One region of the Vibrio sp. C8 genome, then DNA from elsewhere that is predicted to be linked to it. Evidence: predicted binding sites of a transcription regulator. Region 1 holds the regulator's gene; the other holds the start of a gene.
What was found. Region 1 encodes CRP, which controls carbon source genes, mostly activating them, when cyclic AMP is high. Its sites were predicted from a motif close to TGTGANNNNNNTCACA; they were not measured.

Region 1 (14,908 bases):
GAAGTCACTATGAAGCTCTGGGAAGCCGCTGGTCTACCAGCAGGCGTTATCAACCTAGTTCAGGGCGGCAAAGAGACAGGTATTGCTCTGGCTCAGTCTAAAGGGATTGATGGTCTATTGTTTACGGGTAGTGCCAACACGGGCCACATTCTTCATCGCCAGTTTGCTGGCCAGCCAGACAAGATGCTGGCGCTAGAAATGGGTGGCAATAACCCAATGGTGATTTCTGAGAACTTTGGTGATTTGAACGCAACGGTTTACACCATTATTCAGTCTGCATTTATCAGTGCTGGTCAACGTTGTACTTGTGCACGCCGTCTGTACGTTCCTGTTGGTGCGAAAGGTGATGAACTGGTTGCTCGCTTAGTTGAAGCGACGAAGAAGCTGCGCATGGATCAGCCATTTGCTGAGCCAGCACCATTTATGGGGCCTCAAATCTCTAAAGCGGCGGCGGACTTCATTCTTAATGCCCAAGCCAACCTACAATCTTTAGGCGGTAACAGCCTTGTTGAAGCGCAAAGTAAAGGTGCTGCATTTGTATCTCCGGGTATTGTTGATGTTACTGCTATCGCAGAGCTTCCTGATGAAGAGTACTTCGGCCCACTACTGCAATTGGTGCGCTACCAAACTCTAGAGCAAGCGGTTGAGCTGGCTAACGATACTCGCTTTGGTCTCTCTGCTGGCTTAGTGACAACAGAAGATGCGGAGTGGGAATACTTTGTTGACCATATTCGTGCCGGTATCGTGAACCGTAACCGTCAGCTAACGGGTGCAAGTGGTGATGCTCCATTTGGTGGTCCAGGTGCTTCGGGTAACTTACGTCCAAGTGCATTCTACGCTGCGGACTACTGTGCATACCCAATGGCGTCGATGGAAGGTTCTGCAACCGAGCTTCCGGCGACACTAAGCCCAGGTGTTGAGCTATAACAAAGTTATTCAGGCTTCATCGAAAGGTGAAGCCTGTTTGTCTAAAACTGAAAATCAATAACGACTTAAACTCGATAAACAGTAGTAATCTGCTTTATGTAACCTCTTTTTCCAATCCAATACGTCGTGTTCATGAAGCCAAGGAGGCAATATGACACCAGAAGTTCTGTTTCAATCATTGTGGAATGATTACATCACTCGCCTTTGCCCTTCTGCAGATAAAGTTCATCGCCTGTTAGAAGAAGGTGAAGCGCTAATCAATGACCATATTGCTTTGCGCACATTTAATGTTGCGCCGCTAGGTTTGGCGACGTTAGCAAAACCTTTCTTAGCCCTCGGATACAAAGATTGTGGTGACTATGTTTTTGAAAGCAAAAAACTGGTTGCAAAACACTTTGAACATCCGGATCCTCTTCAGCCAAAAGTATTCATCAGTGAACTGAAAGTTGAAGAGTGTTCACCACAGCTACAAGAGATCGTTGCGAAGTTGGTTGAGCAAGTCGATGCAACTAAGCTCGAAGGTGATGCATTCCTTTATGGTGGTCGTTTGTGGGACATTAGCTTTGCTGATTACCAGTTGCTAGCAGAAGAGAGCGAGTACGCTTCTTGGTTAGCGGCCCATGGTTATGGAGCGAACCACTTTACGGTTAACGTAAACCAGCTCAAGGCATTTACAGAAGTAAAACAAGTGAATGACCATTTACGTGGCGCAGGTTTTACTATCAATGAATCGGGCGGTGAAGTGAAAGGAACACCAGAAGTACTGCTTGAGCAGTCTTCAACTATGGCAGATAAAGTTCCAGTAGTATTCAGTGATGGTACTGAAACGGTACCTGGTGGCTTCTACGAGTTTGCTAAGCGTTATCCAATGGCAAACGGAGAGCTATATACAGGCTTCGTAGCTGCATCTGCAGATAAGATTTTCGAGAGTACCGATAGTAAATCTCTTGCTTAGTAGAGAGAGATAACTTACCGAGCTTTATGCATTCGTTAATAGAGCCGCAAAAAGAAAAGCCACCAGAAGGTGGCTTTTGAATTTTGTGTAATAGCGTTAGCTATTAACGAGTTCCGTACACAACGATAGTCTTACCGTGAGCTGAAATTAGGTTCTGCTCTTCAAGCATCTTCAGAATACGACCTACTGTCTCACGAGAACAGCCAACGATTTGACCGATTTCTTGACGAGTAATCTTGATCTGCATGCCGTCTGGGTGAGTCATTGCGTCAGGCTGTTTCGCTAGGTTAAGAAGCGTTTGTGCAATGCGGCCTGTTACGTCTAGGAACGCAAGGTCACCAACTTTCTGGCTTGTTACTTGTAGACGACGAGCCATTTGACCAGAAAGACGCATTAAAATATCTGGGTTAACTTGGATAAGCTGGCGGAACTTCTTAAATGAAATCTCTGCAACTTCACATGGAGATTTAGCTCGAACCCATGCTGTACGCTCTTGACCTTCTTCAAACAAGCCAAGTTCACCGATGAAATCACCTTGGTTTAGGTAAGAAAGGATCATTTCCTTTCCTTCTTCATCTTTAATCAGTACCGCAACAGAACCTTTAACAATGTAGTACAAAGTTTCTGCTTTCTCGCCCGCGTGAATCAGCGTGCTTTTTGAAGGGTACTTATGAATGTGACAATGTGAAAGAAACCACTCTAATGTTGGGTCGGTTTGAGGTTTACCTAGAACCATAATATCTCACTTCCTCTGCAGGGTACGCTTGCTGCTATCCATATTATTTAGCAAAGCTTAAAATAGGTTTACTAGAATAAGAGGACTTTATGGTCGCTGCAAGCTATCTTGTGTTTCGGTTAAGAATAGTATCCTTTTTCAGCGACATTTTCTTGATTTTAATCGTGTCCATACCTTGATTTTTTACGCAAAAATGTGCACATGGTCACGGTATCGGAACTAAACGCATAAACCTTGTTTCGATTAGCCAATTTTCCCCGTTTCAATAAGTTGCTGTAGGATTGGTCTTACGATTAATTCCATAGCAAAACTCATTTTTCCTCCCGGAACCACAATGGTGTTATGGCGGGACATAAAAGAGCCATCGATCATTGCAAGTAGATATGGGAAGTCGACATTTTTAATGCCACGTAGGCGAATGACTACAAAACTTTCGTCCAGACTAGGGATGCCTTTGGCATTCAGTGGGTTGGATGTGTCTACAGTTGGAACTCGTTGAAAGTTAATATGCGTGCGTGAAAATTGTGGTGTGATGTAATTGAGATAGTCATCCATTGAGCGGACGATAGAATCCATCACGGCTTCGCGCGAGTGTCCCCGATCGCGAGTATCACGGACGTACTTTTGAATCCATTCAAGGTTAACAATAGGTACCATGCCAATCAGGAAATCGACATGCTGCGCCACATTAACCTCACCATCTACCACACCGCCATGTAACCCTTCATAGAAGAGTACGTCTGTACTGGTTGGAAGCTCTTGCCATGGAGTAAATGTTCCGGGCATTTGATTGTAGGGAACTGCCTCGTCAAAGGTATGCAGATAGCGTCGGATTTGGCCTGTACCTGCTTTTCCGTATTGACGGAAAAATTCGCTCAAAGCGCCAAAGTCGTTGGCTTCTGGACCGAAGTAGCTGATATGACGACCCTGCTCTCGGGCCTTGCGGATTTCAATATCCATTTCTGGACGAGTGAAACGGTGAAAGCTATCACCTTCAACCCAAGCGGGTTTAACACTCATCATATTGAACATTTTACGGAATGCTTCTGACGTTGTAGTAGTGCCTGCACCTGATGAACCGGTTACGGCAATAATTGGGTGTTTTGCTGACATGACTAACCTTGTCTAAAAATCCTAAAATAAGGCGCTGAAATATCATCATCGCCCAAGTTGAAGCCACTATAACATGGAATCTCAATTGTCACTGATTATCGATTATTAACTTTGATATCAACACTTTCGTGTAATTCAGAATAAACAATCATCGCATCACCGCTTCTTAGTAATGCTTTGATTTGGTCGATTTTATGCGCCAGAGAAACTTCAACTTCACCATAATCTGTGCCTTCTCTGAGCACGAATTCAGTGATGAGGTTTTCCAATGTTTCTGGTGCAATATCTTGCCAAGGTACAATCATAACTTGCTCGTAATTCTACTTAATGTAGTTTCGTTAATATAACGCATGCCAGTCTATTAACTGGCGTGTGAATTTCTTCATTGCTGGCGCATGCTTAATCTTGAGCGTCTTTCAAGCTTTCATAATAAGCAGGCAACGCTTTTTCCAACCAAAATTCTGGTTTTAGGATGCTTCCGGATACAAAGCCAACGTGTCCGCCTTGTTCAAACAAGCGATAGTCGATGTTGTCAGGTAGGATAAATTTGGGAATCACAGAATCATTCATAAATGGGTCGTCTTTAGCGTGAATGATCTGAGTGGGTACTTTAATTTGCTGTAGTTTGTTAATGCCAGAGCATTTCTCGTAGTAGTCTTGCGAGTTTTTAAATCCATGCAGTGGTGCTGTGATTAGGTCATCGAAATCACTGAGGTGAGTAACGCGTTTAATGCTCTGGTAGGAAAGCCCTAGTTCACCTTTGAGCAGATGATGCTTTTTCATGGCACTGTTTTTAAGTGATGAAACTAGATAGCGGCGATAGATTTTTGAAAAACCGAGTTCAATGCGTTGAGCGCAAGCCGCTAAATCCAAGGGGGCGGAAACTACCGTTGCAGCTGTGACTATTGGATCTTCATTGTAATCAGCCAAGTAGTTCACCAGCATGTTGCCACCCAGTGAAATGCCTGTTGCGACGATAGTGCTATTCGGAAACTGTTCTCTTAGATATTCCAGAACAAAACGGGCGTCTTCTACCTCACCGGAATGGTATGCGCGAGCCAAATTATTAGGCTTACCGCTGCAACCACGGAAGTGCATCATGACCGATAACCAGCCATCTTTGGCAAAGGCTTGCATTAACCCATTGGCATAAGGGCTATAGAAGCAACCTTCCAGACCGTGAAATAGAATGAAAATGGGCTTTTTCGCTGCGTTTTCACTATGTGGTTCTTCACTCCACGCTAAGTCGAGAAAATCACCATCAGGTGTATTGAGTGTCTGCCAGACAGGTTCAAACAGCGCCTTCTTACGTATAAAGCGCGGGACTAATGTCTGTAAATGTGGGTTCTTCAAGCCTGTAGCGGCAACAAACTGAGTCATCGTCCAACCATCAAATTAATATAATTGTTTTTGCTAAGTTAATGCTGCAGTTTTGGTGACTGCAACTTAAAGTGGTCTGTTTATATTGAGTATATACCCAATTAAATAAGCGGGAAGGTTCAGTTTCTGGGTGCTGGTTTGGCAAACTGTTTAGCGAGGTTTTCGGCACCGAGTTGTCGGCAGTAACGTTGGGTAAGAGGGGCGTCTTCATTGTTCATTAAAGTCAGACTATTGATGCAGTCCACTAAGTCAGACTGTTGCTGTTTTTCTAACTGCAATTCAAATTGCAGCGCTTCGCGATATAAGGTGTCTGGCAGAGTAGCTTTTAATTTACGGCGTAACTCGCGATAGCTATGCAGTAGTGTTTCCGAGCGTCCAATACATTCAAGTACGGTTTGCCAATCTTGTTCAAGAAACGCGACTTGCTGCTCATCGAGCCATTTAAGCAGCAAGAGCAAATTCACATTGCCGTTATAGTGGTTTTGCAGGTGTAAGCACGCCTCTTTGACTTCTCGAACGCTGTAGTACTGCAAGCTGAATTGCCATAGTCGTTCCAACGTGAGTGAAATTCTGACGTGCTCTTGGGTCATTGACTGTTGAACTCCTGTTCCATTTCTTCCAACGTCTCTTGCTCGCTCATCCACTCCATTTCGATCTCTTCGAGTTCGGATTTTGCTTGAGCTTGAGTAGAGAGAACTTGGTTAAGTTTAGCTTTGTTTTCTGCATCATACAGTGAGGACTCCGATAATTGTTGTTCAGAGTCCGCGACAATTTCGTTCAACTTATCCATTTTTGCTTCGAGTTGTGTCAGCTTTTTGCGAATTGGCGCAGTCAGCTTGCGAAGTTCTGCTTCACGGCGTTTTTGATCTTTCTTGGCGGCAGCACTGTTAGCATTGTCTTTCGGTGCAGTTTGAGCTTGTAGTTCTTTACGTTCTGCTTTTTGTTGGTCTTGAAGCCACTTGTAGTAATCCGTTAAATCACCATCAAACGGTGCCACTTGGCGGTCATGAACTAAGTACAAATCATCGGTTGTTGCACGCAGTAGGTAGCGGTCGTGGCTGACGATTACCATTGCGCCTTCGAAACTTTGCAATGCAAGAGTCAGGGCTTGGCGCATATCCAAGTCTAGGTGGTTGGTTGGTTCATCAAGTAATAGTAGGTTTGGTTTTTGCCACACAATCAGTGCCAACACTAGGCGCGCTTTTTCACCGCCAGAGAAGGGACCAATTTTTTCCAGTGCTTTATCGCCATTAAAGCCGAAACTACCCAGATAGTTGCGCAGTTCTAATTCGTTTTTCTCTGGCGCGATTTGCATCATGTGTTGCAAAGGAGTCTCTTCTGGATGAAGAGTTTCAAGTTGATGCTGAGCGAAGTAACCAATTTTCACCCCTTGTGAGTAGGATAAATCACCACCTTGTGGAGTTAGTTCATTGGATAACAACTTAATTAAGGTTGATTTACCCGCACCGTTACGACCAAGCAGACCAATACGGCTCCCCGGTACCAGATTAAGGCGGATTTTTTCTAAGATAAGGTTATCGCCGTATCCCGCACTCACGTCATCCATCATCAAAATTGGGTTTGGCAGTGCAGACGGTTCGCGAAACTCAAAGCTGAATGGGTTATCAAACTGTGCTGGTAACACTTTTTCCATTCGTTCTAAAGCTTTAATCCGGCTTTGTGCCTGACGAGCTTTAGAAGCTTTGTAACGGAAGCGATCGATGTAGCTCTGCATGTGAGTCATCTGCTTTTGTTGCTTCTGATACATGGCTTGTTGTTGCAACATCTTTTGCGCTCGTTGATTTTCAAACGATGAGTAGTTGCCCGTGTATTCATTCAACTTTTGATTCTCAATATGAATGATACGGTTGATGATCGGGTCTAAGAAATCTCGGTCGTGGGAAATCAGAATTAAAGTTCCCGGATAGCTTTGTAACCAGCGCTCTAACCACATCACGGCATCTAAATCTAAGTGGTTGGTTGGTTCATCGAGCAATAGCAAATCAGAGCGGCAAATCAGTGCTTGTGCAAGGTTTAGGCGCATACGCCAACCACCGGAGAACTGCGTCAGGTTCCATGACATTTGTTCTTGGCTAAAGCCTAAACCGTCCAGCAGTTCTGAAGCGCGAGCTCGGATGCTGTAACCGCCAATGGTTTCGATTTTGCCATGCAGTTCAGCGACTAGTGTGCCATTGTCTGCAATTTCAGCTTCACCAAGCTGACGTTCTAAATCTCGGTATTCTCGGTCACCATCGATAACGTATTCCAAAGCACTGCGCTCTAAGGCGAGGGTTTCCTGTGCCACCCAAGCGAGTTCCCACTGTGCAGGTTTACTGAATGATCCAGCATCAATAGACAACTCGTCTTTTAAGAGGGCAAATAGGGTGGATTTACCACAGCCGTTTTTACCCACTAAACCGACTTTGTCACCCGGGTTGATGGTTGCTGATGCTTGGTCGAGCAGAGGTTTTCCGCCGCGTAGTAGTTGGATGTCCGAGAAGATAATCATAAATTTGTTTTAGCTATTAATAGAGTTGCCGTTGAGATTTCGCCCAGAATAGTAGGGGCAACGAGGATAAATGTCGATCATTATGCAATTTACGTTATGATGCTAAGCAACAGTTACCAATTTGATAACGTTACGGAGTGCCGTCAAGGAATGACACAAGATACGCCGTCTGCTTTACAAAAGCCTAAAATATTAGTGATTTATGCTCACCCTGAGCCACATCACTCCATAGCAAACCAAGTGATGATTAAAAAGATCTCTTCACTTGAGCACGTCTCTATTCTTGATCTCTATGCCACATACCCAGATTTTTTCATTGATGTTCAAGCTGAGCGCCAGCGCTTGTTAGAGCATGATGTGATTGTCTTTCAGCACCCTTTGTATATGTATTCCTGTCCGGCATTACTTAAAGAATGGATGGATAGAATACTGGCAAAAGGATTCGCCTTTGGCAACAAAAGTGCGCTGCAAGGGAAAGTTTGGCGCAGTGTCATCACCACTGGCGGCAACATCGATGCTTTTGGTGAGAAGGGCTATAACCGTTATCCACTGAAAGACATTTTACAACCATTTGAGCTGACGGCGGCATTGTGTCGTATGCAATGGATAGAACCCATGGTGCTCTATTGGTCACGCAATGTTAGTGACATTGAGCGATATCAACACGCAGAAGCCTATAGACAGTGGTTATTGGATCCGTTAGCTGAGCAAGGAGGGCATCATGGCTGAATTCGGCAGTGATTTTTTGCAAAGCACGGTGGTTTTTCTAACCGCGGCGGTTGTGGCGGTTCCTTTGGCGCAAAGAGCTGGACTGGGCTCTGTATTGGGATACCTGTTAGCGGGTGTGATCATCGGGCCTTGGGGATTGGGCTTAATCAGCGATGTTGAAGCGATTATGCACTTTGCTGAGTTTGGCGTGGTTTTGCTGCTGTTTCTGATTGGTTTAGAGCTAAATCCGAGAAAACTGTGGCAAATGCGTGGGCCAATTTTGGGACTGGGTGGGGCGCAGGTTGTGGTGACGACAGCCGTGATTGCAAGCTTGACTTCGTTGCTGGGCATCGGCTGGCAAAGTAGTTTAGTTATTGGCATGGGGTTGGCGCTCTCTTCAACCGCAATTGCATTACGCGTCATAGAAGAAAGAGGTTTAACTCGAACAGAAACGGGACAATCCGGTTTTGCTGTTCTGCTATTCCAAGATATTGCTGTTATTCCTATGCTGGCGTTGTTGCCCGTACTGGCAGGTAATACTGGCGGAAGCTGGCTTGATGTCGTCTGGATGTTATGTGGCATTGTCGGTTTATTAGTGGGCGGTCATTACCTTCTGAGCCCTCTGTTTCGCTACATTGTATTAAGTGGTGTGCGAGAGTTGTTTACCGTTGCTGCGCTATTGCTGGTGATTGGTATCGCTCTGTTGATGCAACAATTAGGTTTGTCGATGGCGCTTGGTACCTTCTTAGCTGGGGTGCTGTTGGCCGAAAGTGAGTTCCGTCACGAGCTGGAAATTGCTATCGAGCCCTTCAAAGGCTTGTTGCTTGGCCTGTTCTTTATCTCTGTCGGAATGGCGGTTGATTTAGGGTTGTTGGCTCTTGAACCATTAAGCATATTGCTGGCTGTGATCGCTCTGGTGACAGTCAAAGGTTTACTTCTTTATGTGCTCGCCCGTTTTTCTGGTACTCGGGCTAAAGCTCGCAGCCGAATGGCTGCAATACTGAGCCAAGGCGGTGAGTTTGCTTTTGTTATCTTTACTGCAGCGAGCAGTCAAGGGTTACTCAAATCAGAGCAAGTTGCCTTTTTACTCGTTGTGGTGAGCTTGTCGATGGTGACCACGCCGTTGTTGCTATCGGCTCAAAGCCGTTGGTTTGCGCGTAATTTGAATAGCTCCGATGAAGAAAAGTTGGCATCGGACGTGTTTGATAAAGAACCGAGGGTTATCATCGCTGGATTTGGTCGTTTTGGGCAAATTGTTGGCCGCTTGATGTATGCCAACAAGATCAAAATTACGGTATTAGAAAGTGATGCCAGCCAAATAAAATTACTACGCAAATACGGATATAAAGTATTCTATGGCGACGCCACTCAGCTTGAGTTATTGCGAGCGGCGGGCGCAGATGAAGCAGAGGCAATTGTTATCTGTACCGACGCGCCTGATGAAGTGGTGAAAATTGTTGAGCTTTGCAAACATCACTTCCCTAAATTGAAAATATTGGCTCGTGCACGTAGCCGTGTTGAAGCCTACCAACTAATGAATCACGGTGTAGAGCGTTACTCTCGCGAAACCTTTTTAGGTGCGTTGGATCTTGGTCGACAAACGTTAATCTCGCTGGGTATGCATCCTTATGAAGCTAAAAGAGCCGAAGCTCATTTTCGCAAGTTGGACATGGCAATGCTTAAAGAGTTGCTACCTCAACATAATGAAGGTAAACGGCTTAACTTAAGAGCCAAAGAAGCTCGTAAAGAATTGGAAGAAATTTTTGGCCGCGAGATGGACGGTGATAAACAGTCTCGTAGCTATTGGGAAAAAGACTAAAAGAACAAGTAAGTAGTAGGAACCAATACGTGAATATAAAAAAACGCTTTATTGCAGGGGCGAGTTGTCCGAGTTGTAAAGCTCAAGATACCTTACGCTGGTGGATAGAGAACAACATAGAGCTGGTGGAATGCGTTGAGTGTGATTATTCAGAACAGCGTAAACCAAAAGCTGTAGAGAAAAGTGAACACGGTCAAGAGCAAATGATCGGTATTTTTAAGCCGGAATAATTGAGTTTCTGCTCACGATCCCCATAATATCCACCATTAGATTATTTTTAGGCATGACTTTATGTGTCTAAAAGCACCAAAACCGCCCTGGAGCCGTTATGAAAATTGAAAAGAACGTGGTTGTAAGCCTTGCTTACCAAGTAAAACTGGAAGATGGCATCGTTGTTGACCAATCCACAGTGGAAGCACCACTAGATTACCTACATGGTCACAACAACCTAATCACTGGCCTTGAAAAAGAGCTAGAAGGCAAAGTAGCAGGTGACAAGTTCACTGCAACTATCGCACCTGAAGATGCATACGGTGAGCACAGCGATGATCTTGTTCAGCGCGTTCCTGCAAACGTATTCCAAGGTGTTGATGAGATCGAAGTAGGTATGCGCTTCCTAGCGGATACAGACCAAGGTCCAATCCCTGTAGAAATTACAGAAGTTGATGGTGATGAAGTTGTGGTTGACGGTAACCATATGCTTGCTGGTCACACTCTGACTTTCGATGTAGAAGTTGTTGCAGTTCGTGAAGCAACTGCTGAAGAACTTGAGCACGGTCACGTACACCAAGCGGGTGGCTGTGGCGGCCACGGTCACGATGACCACGAATGTTGTGGTGGTCACGGTCATGATCACGACCATGACCACAAAGATGGTTGTTGTGGCGGCGGTCACTGCCACTAAACTGTGCGGTGGGCTTGCTATAAGCAGCTCCTAGCCCTATAAAAGAAAGCGTGAGTCGAGCAATCGGTTCACGCTTTTTTATTTTCGATTTATCAATATGTAAGGACTTTTTATGCCGCAACCTTTTTCTATTGCGATTCATGGTGGTGCCGGAACAATTTTGCGTGAACAAATGAGTGATGAACTCAAAGGTGAAATCGAGGCTGCGTTAGAGAAATCGGTTAAAGCGGGGCATGCCATTCTTGCGCAAGGGGGCGAAGCTTTAGATGCTGTGGTCGCAGCTGTAAAAGTGTTGGAAGATGCGCCCCAGTTTAATGCAGGCAAAGGCTCGGTATTAACCAATAAAGAAATGGTTGAGATGGATGCTTCCGTGATGCATGGACGAGAGATGGATGCAGGTGCCGTAACGGGAGTTCGCCATATTAAAAATCCGATTGAACTTGCACGTGATGTGATGTTGAAAAGCGACCATGTTTTGTTGATGGGTGAAGGAGCCGAAGAGTTCGCTTTTAGCTTGGGTTATGAGTATACCGAGCAGGATTACTTCTTTACTGAACGCCGCTATGAACAACTGCAGTCCATGAAAGAGAAAGGCCTGTTTGCACTGTCGGAAGCTAAGTACTCGACAGAAAAACAGTATCCAGACGACAAAAAATTTGGCACGGTTGGCGCCGTAGCGCTTGATCAGCAAGGCAACTTAGCAGCAGCTACAAGTACTGGTGGCATCACCAACAAAAAGTTTGGCCGCATTGGTGATTCGCCAATCATAGGTGCAGGTACGATTGCTGAAAATGGCAATGTTGCTGTATCAACAACGGGGATGGGCGAGTTCTTCATTCGCAAAATGGTCGCATCAGATGTTGCGGCGAGAATGCGCTATTTAAAAGAAGATATTCACACCGCCTGTGAACACATTATTCAAGGGGATTTGAAGGCAATTGGCGGTGAGGGAGGCCTTATTGCGGTTGATGCTAATGGTGAAATTCACTTTGCGATGAATAGCTTAGGAATGTATCGAGCAAGTGTTGATACTAAAGGTGATCTGCTCATCAAAATATATGCAGATGATTGAGTTTTAATCTGAAAAACGAGAATGACTGCGCACGAATTTATTCGACTATTTTTTGCCTAAAAAATGACTGCAACGAATCAAATTCGATGCTAGAATCCATTTTTAACTAGCAATCAGATTTGGAAAGATGGGTAATAACGTAGTCGTTCTTGGCACCCAATGGGGTGATGAAGGTAAAGGTAAAATCGTAGACCTTTTAACTGAAGATGCAAAATATGTGGTTCGCTACCAAGGTGGTCACAACGCTGGCCATACTCTAGTTATTGATGGCGAGAAAACAGTTCTTCACTTGATTCCATCAGGTATCCTTCGCAATAACGTGAAATGCATTATCGGTAACGGTGTTGTACTTTCACCAGATGCACTAATCAAAGAAATGACAGGTCTAGAAGACCGTGGTGTTCCTGTTCAAGAGCGTCTTTTCATTTCTGAAGCTTGTCCTCTAATTCTTCCATACCATATTGCTCTAGACCAAGCGCGTGAAACTGCTCGTGGTAATAAAGCAATTGGTACGACTGGTCGTGGTATCGGTCCTGCTTATGAAGATAAAGTTGCTCGTCGTGGTCTACGTGTTGGTGACCTATTCGATCGCGCAGCATTCGCTGAGAAACTAAAAGAAGTCATGGCTTACCATAACTTCCAACTAGAAAACTTCTACAAAGTTGAGCCAGTAAGCTACGAAGACGTGCTTGAGCAAGCAATGGGCTATGCTGACCTACTAACGTCAATGGTTATCGACGTAACTGACGAACTTGATGCAGCGCGTAAGCGTGGCGATAAGATCATGTTCGAAGGCGCTCAAGGTACTCTGCTTGATATCGACCACGGTACTTACCCATATGTAACTTCTTCTAACACGACAGCTGGTGGTGTTGCTGCAGGTTCTGGTTTTGGTCCTCGTCACCTAGGTTACATTCTAGGTATCGCTAAAGCTTACTGTACTCGTGTAGGTTCTGGTCCTTTCCCGACTGAGCTGTATGATGGTAAAGAGAAGCAAGATCCAGTTGGTAAGCATTTAGGTACTGTAGGTGCTGAATTTGGTGCAACAACGGGGCGTCTACGTCGTACCGGTTGGTTCGATGCTGTTGCAATGCGTCGTGCTATTCAAATCAACTCAATTACAGGTTTCTGTATGACGAAACTAGACGTATTAGACGGTCTAGAAGAAATCAAAATCTGTACTGGTTACCAAATGGCTGATGGCTCAATCGCTGAAGTTTCACCAATGGCAGCAGATGCGTACGATAACGTAACGCCAATCTACGAAACCATGCCTGGTTGGTCTGAAAAAACTTTCGGTGCTAAGTCTATCGACGCTCTTCCTCAAGCTGCACTTGACTACATCAAGCGTATTGAAGAGCTAACAGGCGTTCCAGTAGACATCATCTCTACAGGCCCTGATCGTAACGAAACAATCATCAAAGTACACCCATTCAGCGTGTAAGCTAGATACTTGTTTATAGAACCGGCTCATTGAGCCGGTTTTTTTATGCCGCAAGTGATGCTATTTTGTACGTCGGTGGCAATTAATTGCCGATTATTTACAAGATTGACCTAAAGAGATTCACTTAATCGCCGATAAAAAATCAAACCAGCCATTATGCGTAATAACGCTATACTCAAAAAAGCGGTGTTGTGTGGCTATCGGAATTAAGTAAGAGTGCATGTATGAAGCTACGAACGGTGGCAGCTTCTCTATTATTGGCATTGCATTCCTCGTTTAGTCACGCTGCTGTGGCCGATGTGGGGGAGCCTGTACCAATTTATACAGAAGCTGAACTCATAAAATTGATTGAAGAAAACAAGCATTTGGAGCGTGTCAAAGCCGACAATTGTCAGTTGGTGGAAGATATCGTTGCACGTGCCACTCGCATCAATTTACCGTCATACGAGTTTTTGTATGGCGATATGCTGGCGTGGGGTGTCTGTGTCGATCAGGATGTCGAGCTAGGTCTGTATTACATGGAAAATGCTGCTCATCAAGGTTTGCCAACCGCACTTGAGCAGTTAGGTCGTTATTACTCGCGCGGAACGTTAGTGCAGCAAGATAAAGAGCGTGCTATTCCGTATCTCCGTGAAGCTGCTTCTATGGGGAATTTGAACGCCCGTATTCAGTTGGCTGAATTGCTGTTGAGAGACTACGGCAGCCCTCTAGATTATGAAGATGCTTATCGCTGGCTCTATAACTCCGCAACAGCAGATCAAAGAGTGCATAGTCGTATTAATATCTTACGACAGGGGTTAGAGATGCGAATGCCAGAGAACATTATTGCGCGCGCGAAGCGTCGTGAAACCTTCTGGTAAAGCTCGTAATTGATTCTGCAAACACATTTATCTGTTCATGTTCAGCCTCTAGGGTTGAACATGAATTTCTTACCTTTCCTCACTGTATTTCACTTTTATTACTTCAAAGATAGTGCAACAGAACTATCTTATTAGTATTACTCACTTTTTATCCTTAAGCTTAACCACGCAGTAGGATATACTTTAATTCCCCTCTTACTTTAAGTAGGTCTGCCTATGTCTGATTCCACCCATATTGATCCGTTTGCGGATCGCGAAGCCGATAATTACGAAAATCCGATCCCGAGTCGTGAGTTCATCATCGAATTTTTAACTCAAGCTAATGTGCCAATGAATCGCAATGATTTGTTTGAAGCACTAAAACTCACCGGCGAAGATCAGTATGAAGGCCTACGTCGCCGTCTTCGTGCCATGGAGAGAGATGGACAACTCATCTTTACTCGTCGTCAATGCTATGCACTGCCTGAAAAACTAGAACTAA
Region 2 (5,018 bases), on a different contig from region 1:
TGTAAATCGTGCTCTTGCTGTGGAATGCGCGCTAGACGCTGGTGAGCAAGGAATTCACCAAACAAATTGTGGAAGCGATACCAGTTGTGTTCGCCTTCTAACGGGTAGATAAACAAGCCAAAACGGTTAAGCGATTCAATCATGCTTAACGCATCGTCACGCTTGGTCAGTGCGGTGACTAAAGAATCGTTGAAATGTTCCAATACTGAACACTGCATAAGGAATTGACGAGTTTCGTTGTCGAGAAGGTCAAATACTTCTTCAACCAAGTAATCCCACAAATGTGCGTGATTGAAGTGAGAAACGGACTCCACGCTTTGTTCCAGCGTTCGTTTTTGATATTGCGCTTGCAGCGCAATAAGTTGCAACGCTGAAGGCCAGCCTTCCACGTAATCACGTAAGCTGTTTGCTGTAGAGTCGTCTACGCCGTCGGTAACTCGCTGATTAAAGAAACGGGTGGTTTCTTCGGTGTCGAATGCCAGCAGTTCGTTACCAATTTCAATCATTAAATCGCGTACACGAAGGTTAGCCGTGCCCAAAGGTGGAGCTGCACGGCTGGTTACCACTAAGGTCATGTTGTCTGGCATATGTTTGATGAAAAAGCGCATCGCTTCATGTATTTCGTCATCAGACAGAAGATGATAGTCATCCAGCACCACATAGCACTCTTGATGGTAGTGCGCCATTTCGGTGAACACTTCACTAAACAGTGAATGAATCGAAGAGAACTGACGCTTTTCCGCCAGTTTTTGCGCATTCGGGCAACTTTGATCCGTTGCTTTATTGATCGCTTGTAGAAAATAGTTCAAGAAACGGAAAGGATCATTGTCACTATCGTCAATGCTGTACCAACCAACATGAGGTTTATCGGCAAGCCACTGAGCAGCCATGGTGGTTTTTCCATAGCCTGCAGGGGAGCGAAATAGCACTAGCTTATAGCAAGTGGCGTTATGCAAAATGTCCAGCACTCTTGGGCGAACAATGGCGTTGTGTAGACGCCCAGGGCGCGTCAGTTTAGAAGGTATCCACATTCTTGATTTCCCTTCGATCAAATAGTAGGAGGTGAAAACAGAGATCTCTGTCACTTTTATGGCAACGATGTTACTTGAAGTTTTTCACTACGTTTATTGATCCTTTTCTCGAATTTCGCACTATTCACATTCTTAAGCTGACTACGCCCCTAATTTGTGATTTAGATCAAGAAAATTCTAGGGGTATCCGATTTTTTGGTTGGTGGGTTGTACGAAATTTTATGTAATTTGAGTAAAAACGATAATTTTAGTGTGACGAAGTATACATTATGAGCAAAAGGTTCACTGCTTGAATATCCTAGCTGTTTAAACCCCGTCTAAGGTTATTGAGGCAGTCGTTGTGATCTCAATCACTCAGAATCTCGAGTATTGGACAATCAATGAGAGATTGATCACTCCGACTTAAGTGCTACACCCTCTACGCCCTCACTCCTCCTCCTAAACTCATGACAACTTGGGAGGATGTTTACATTTTGTTGTACGGGCAGGATATGGCACAGATGAATTAGAACTGATAAGAGAGATTTCTCGATGAAACCTACGCAACAGAAAACGTTTGATAAAGTAGCGTTCCAAGCGAACGTAAAGCGTAATCTTACCGCGACATACGCGACCACAGTTGAACATGCTTCTAGCCGCTCTTGGTATTTGGCTATGGGTCATGCTCTAGCAGAATTAACAACGTTCGACATGCTTGAAACAGAGCAAGACGAACGTATCGTCAATGCGAAAAGCTTGAACTACCTATCTCTTGAGTTCCTGATTGGTCGTTTGACAGGTAATAACTTGATTAGCATGGGCCTTTATGAACAGGTTTCTGAGGCGATGGCGGAATTAGGCCAAAACTTAACGGATTTGTTGGAAGAAGAGCGCGACCCTTCATTGGGTAACGGTGGCCTTGGTCGTCTTGCTGCGTGTTTCATGGATTCATGTGCTGCTCAAGAATACCCAACAGTAGGTTACGGTCTTCACTACGAATATGGCTTATTCAAACAGTCTTTTGAGCAAGGTCATCAGAAAGAAGCGCCAGATGCTTGGTGTGGTATCGAAGGTTACCCTTGGGAAATCGCACGCCCTGAACTGAAACAAGAAATCGGTTTCTACGGCCACGTTGAAGTGACCCATGAAAACGGTAAAGAAGTACGTAAATGGGTTCCGGGCATGTTAGTGCAAGCGATGCCTTGGGATTTACCAATTGTGGGCTACCAAAGCGATACTGTTTATCCACTGCGCCTTTGGGAATGTCGTGCCATTGCACCATTTTCACTAGAGAGCTTTAACAACGGTAACTACTTCGAAGCTCAGCACTCACTGATTGATGCGGGCAACATTACTAAAGTGCTTTACCCGAACGACAACCATGAGAAAGGTAAAACACTGCGTCTGATGCAGCAGTACTTCCACAGTGCGGCATCGGTACGTGACATTCTTCGTCGTCATGAAGGTGCTGGTTTTACGCTGGAAGACTTACCGAAGAAAGAGACTATTCAGCTTAACGACACTCACCCAACCATCGCAATTCCTGAATTGATGCGTATTTTGGTGGATGAGCGCGGTCTATCTTGGGAAGCAGCTTGGAACATCTGTTCTAAGACATTCGCTTACACCAACCACACCTTGTTGCCAGAAGCATTGGAAACTTGGAGCGAGTCTTTGATTCAGCGACTACTTCCTCGTCATATGGAAATCATTTACGAAATCAACCATCGCTTTATGCAGGAAGTTCGTGCGAAATGGCCTGGTGATGTTTCTAAACAACAGAAACTGTCAATTATTGAAGAAGGCTTCCATCGCATGGTGCGTATGGCAAACCTTTGTGTAGTAGGTTCTTACGCTGTAAACGGTGTTGCCGCTCTGCACTCAGAGTTAGTAAAACGTGACCTGTTCCCTGAGTTCAACGAGTTGTATCCGAGTCGTCTACAGAATGTTACCAACGGTATTACTCCTCGTCGTTGGTTGAAATTCTGTAACCCAGCTCTGTCTGCATTGATTACTGAGAAAATTGGTGACCAGTGGCCAGCACATCTCGATCAACTAGAGTCGATTTCTCAGTACGCAGGTGATGCGAAGTTCCAGAAGAAGTTTATGGCTGTGAAGAAAGAGAACAAACAGCGTCTAGCTGATTGGGTAAAAGAGAACATGGGTATCGAACTTGATACCAATGCGATCTTTGACGTTCAAATCAAGCGTCTGCATGAGTACAAACGTCAACATCTAAACATGCTGCACATTCTTTCTCTGTACCACCGCATCATCAACGATCCATCTTTTGATGTGCATCCTCGTGTGGTGTTCTTCGCAGCGAAAGCAGCGCCAGGTTACCACCTAGCGAAAGAGATCATCTACGCAATCAACAAGATTGCAGAGAAAGTGAATAACGATCCACGTATCGGTAACAAACTGAAAGTGGTCTTCATTCCTGATTACCGTGTAAGCATGGCGGAGATCATCATCCCTGCTGCTGACGTGTCTGAGCAAATCTCTACCGCAGGTAAAGAAGCATCAGGTACTGGCAACATGAAGATGGCGTTAAACGGTGCACTAACAATCGGTACGATGGACGGTGCAAACGTTGAGATTCGTGAAGAAGTGGGTGATGACAATATATACATCTTCGGTCTGGATGTGGATGGCGTAGAGTCAATGAAAGCAAACGGTTACAACCCTTATGACTACTACAATGCGGATCCATTACTGAAAGCTTCAATGGAACTGTTGATGTCAGATGAGTTCACTCCAGGTGAGCCAGCGAAGCTTCGCGCTACTTACGACAGCTTGCTTGATGGTGGCGACCCTTATCTTGTTCTTGCAGATTTCGCATCGTATGTGAAAGCGCATGAAGATATGGATAAGCAGTACCGTGATCAGGCGGGGTGGGCGAAGAAAGCAATATTGAACACCGCATTGGTGGGCAAGTTCAGCTCAGATCGCAGTATTCGCGATTACGTGAATAATATTTGGCAGCTTGAAACAGTGAAACGTTAATAGCAAAACCAAACAGCCAAGGCGAAAGCCTTGGCTGAATGGCTTATAACGCTTAACGAACATATGTTACAGAATGAATAAAAGTCAAAACGACAAAGATTAATAATCACACACCCTACACATTTGAAGGATTATGCAGTCCCTTCGGAGAGAGCGATGAAAGAACAAAATGCATTAAAACAAGTCGCTGCGATGGCAAAAATTGCCGACAGCTATGTGAGTGCTTGGGGCGATGAAGCAAAGGTAGAAGATGAAACAATTCGTCGTCTTTTGGCTTCTTTAGGTTATGACACAACCAATGATCAAACCTTATTAAAATCGGCTGAGAAAAAACACAAAGCCGATGTATTGGAACCCGTATTAGTAATTCGTCAAGGAGAGCCGTTAGAGGTTTCTCTCAACCTAGGTTCTAGTGCTCGTGAAAGTGAATTTGACTGGCGACTAGAAACCGAACAGGGCGAAGTATTTGAAGGCTACCTACAATCTCAAATCGTTCGTGATGAGCGCGCAGAAGGTGGTCCGCTTGTATTCTCTTTACCGGGCGATTTAGCGCTGGGTTACCACAAGCTATTTGTTTCTCGTAAGCGTCGTAAAACGCCTTATGAGATGACGGTTATTGTGACACCAACAGCATGTTACAAACAATCAGCTCTGGAAACAGGCCAAAAGCTTTGGGGACCAAGTGTACAGCTCTACACATTACGAACTCAGCACAACTGGGGTATCGGCGATTTTGGTGACTTGAAACAGTTGGTTGCAGATATCGCATCTCGTGGTGGTGATTTTGTCGGTTTGAACCCAATTCATTCTCTGTTCCCAGCAAACCCAGAAGGTGCGAGCCCATACAGCCCGTCTTCTCGTCGTTGGTTGAACATTCTCTATATTGATGTGAGCTCAGTACCTGAGTTCGCTCTAAGCGGTGAAGCACAGCAAAAAGTGGGCAGTGCAGAGTTCCAACAGCGTCTGCAAAAAGCACGTGAATCTCATTGGGTGAACTACACC

Region 2: the regulator CRP is predicted to act here: its motif matches at 1,413-1,428, upstream of ACRQQK_RS13000 (glycogen/starch/alpha-glucan phosphorylase).

Annotation. Positions count from the first base shown of each region.
Region 1 is NZ_JBPAOE010000033.1:100,054-114,961, reverse strand. It holds gene astD (succinylglutamate-semialdehyde dehydrogenase) at 1-927, shown strand, start outside; gene ACRQQK_RS14805 (2-oxoadipate dioxygenase/decarboxylase family protein) at 1,079-1,882, shown strand; gene crp (cAMP-activated global transcriptional regulator CRP) at 1,986-2,618, opposite strand; gene ACRQQK_RS14795 (phosphoribulokinase) at 2,862-3,731, opposite strand; gene ACRQQK_RS14790 (YheU family protein) at 3,827-4,036, opposite strand; gene ACRQQK_RS14785 (hydrolase) at 4,131-5,111, opposite strand; gene ACRQQK_RS14780 (TIGR02444 family protein) at 5,231-5,701, opposite strand; gene ACRQQK_RS14775 (ABC transporter ATP-binding protein) at 5,698-7,620, opposite strand; gene kefG (glutathione-regulated potassium-efflux system ancillary protein KefG) at 7,771-8,349, shown strand; gene kefB (glutathione-regulated potassium-efflux system protein KefB) at 8,342-10,147, shown strand; gene ACRQQK_RS14760 (YheV family putative zinc ribbon protein) at 10,177-10,377, shown strand; gene slyD (peptidylprolyl isomerase) at 10,476-11,051, shown strand; gene ACRQQK_RS14750 (isoaspartyl peptidase/L-asparaginase family protein) at 11,164-12,123, shown strand; gene ACRQQK_RS14745 (adenylosuccinate synthase) at 12,251-13,567, shown strand; gene motX (flagellar protein MotX) at 13,792-14,427, shown strand; gene rnr (ribonuclease R) at 14,644-14,908, shown strand, end outside.
Region 2 is NZ_JBPAOE010000022.1:369,634-374,651, reverse strand. It holds gene malT (HTH-type transcriptional regulator MalT) at 1-1,031, opposite strand, end outside; gene ACRQQK_RS13000 (glycogen/starch/alpha-glucan phosphorylase) at 1,563-4,016, shown strand; gene malQ (4-alpha-glucanotransferase) at 4,173-5,018, shown strand, end outside.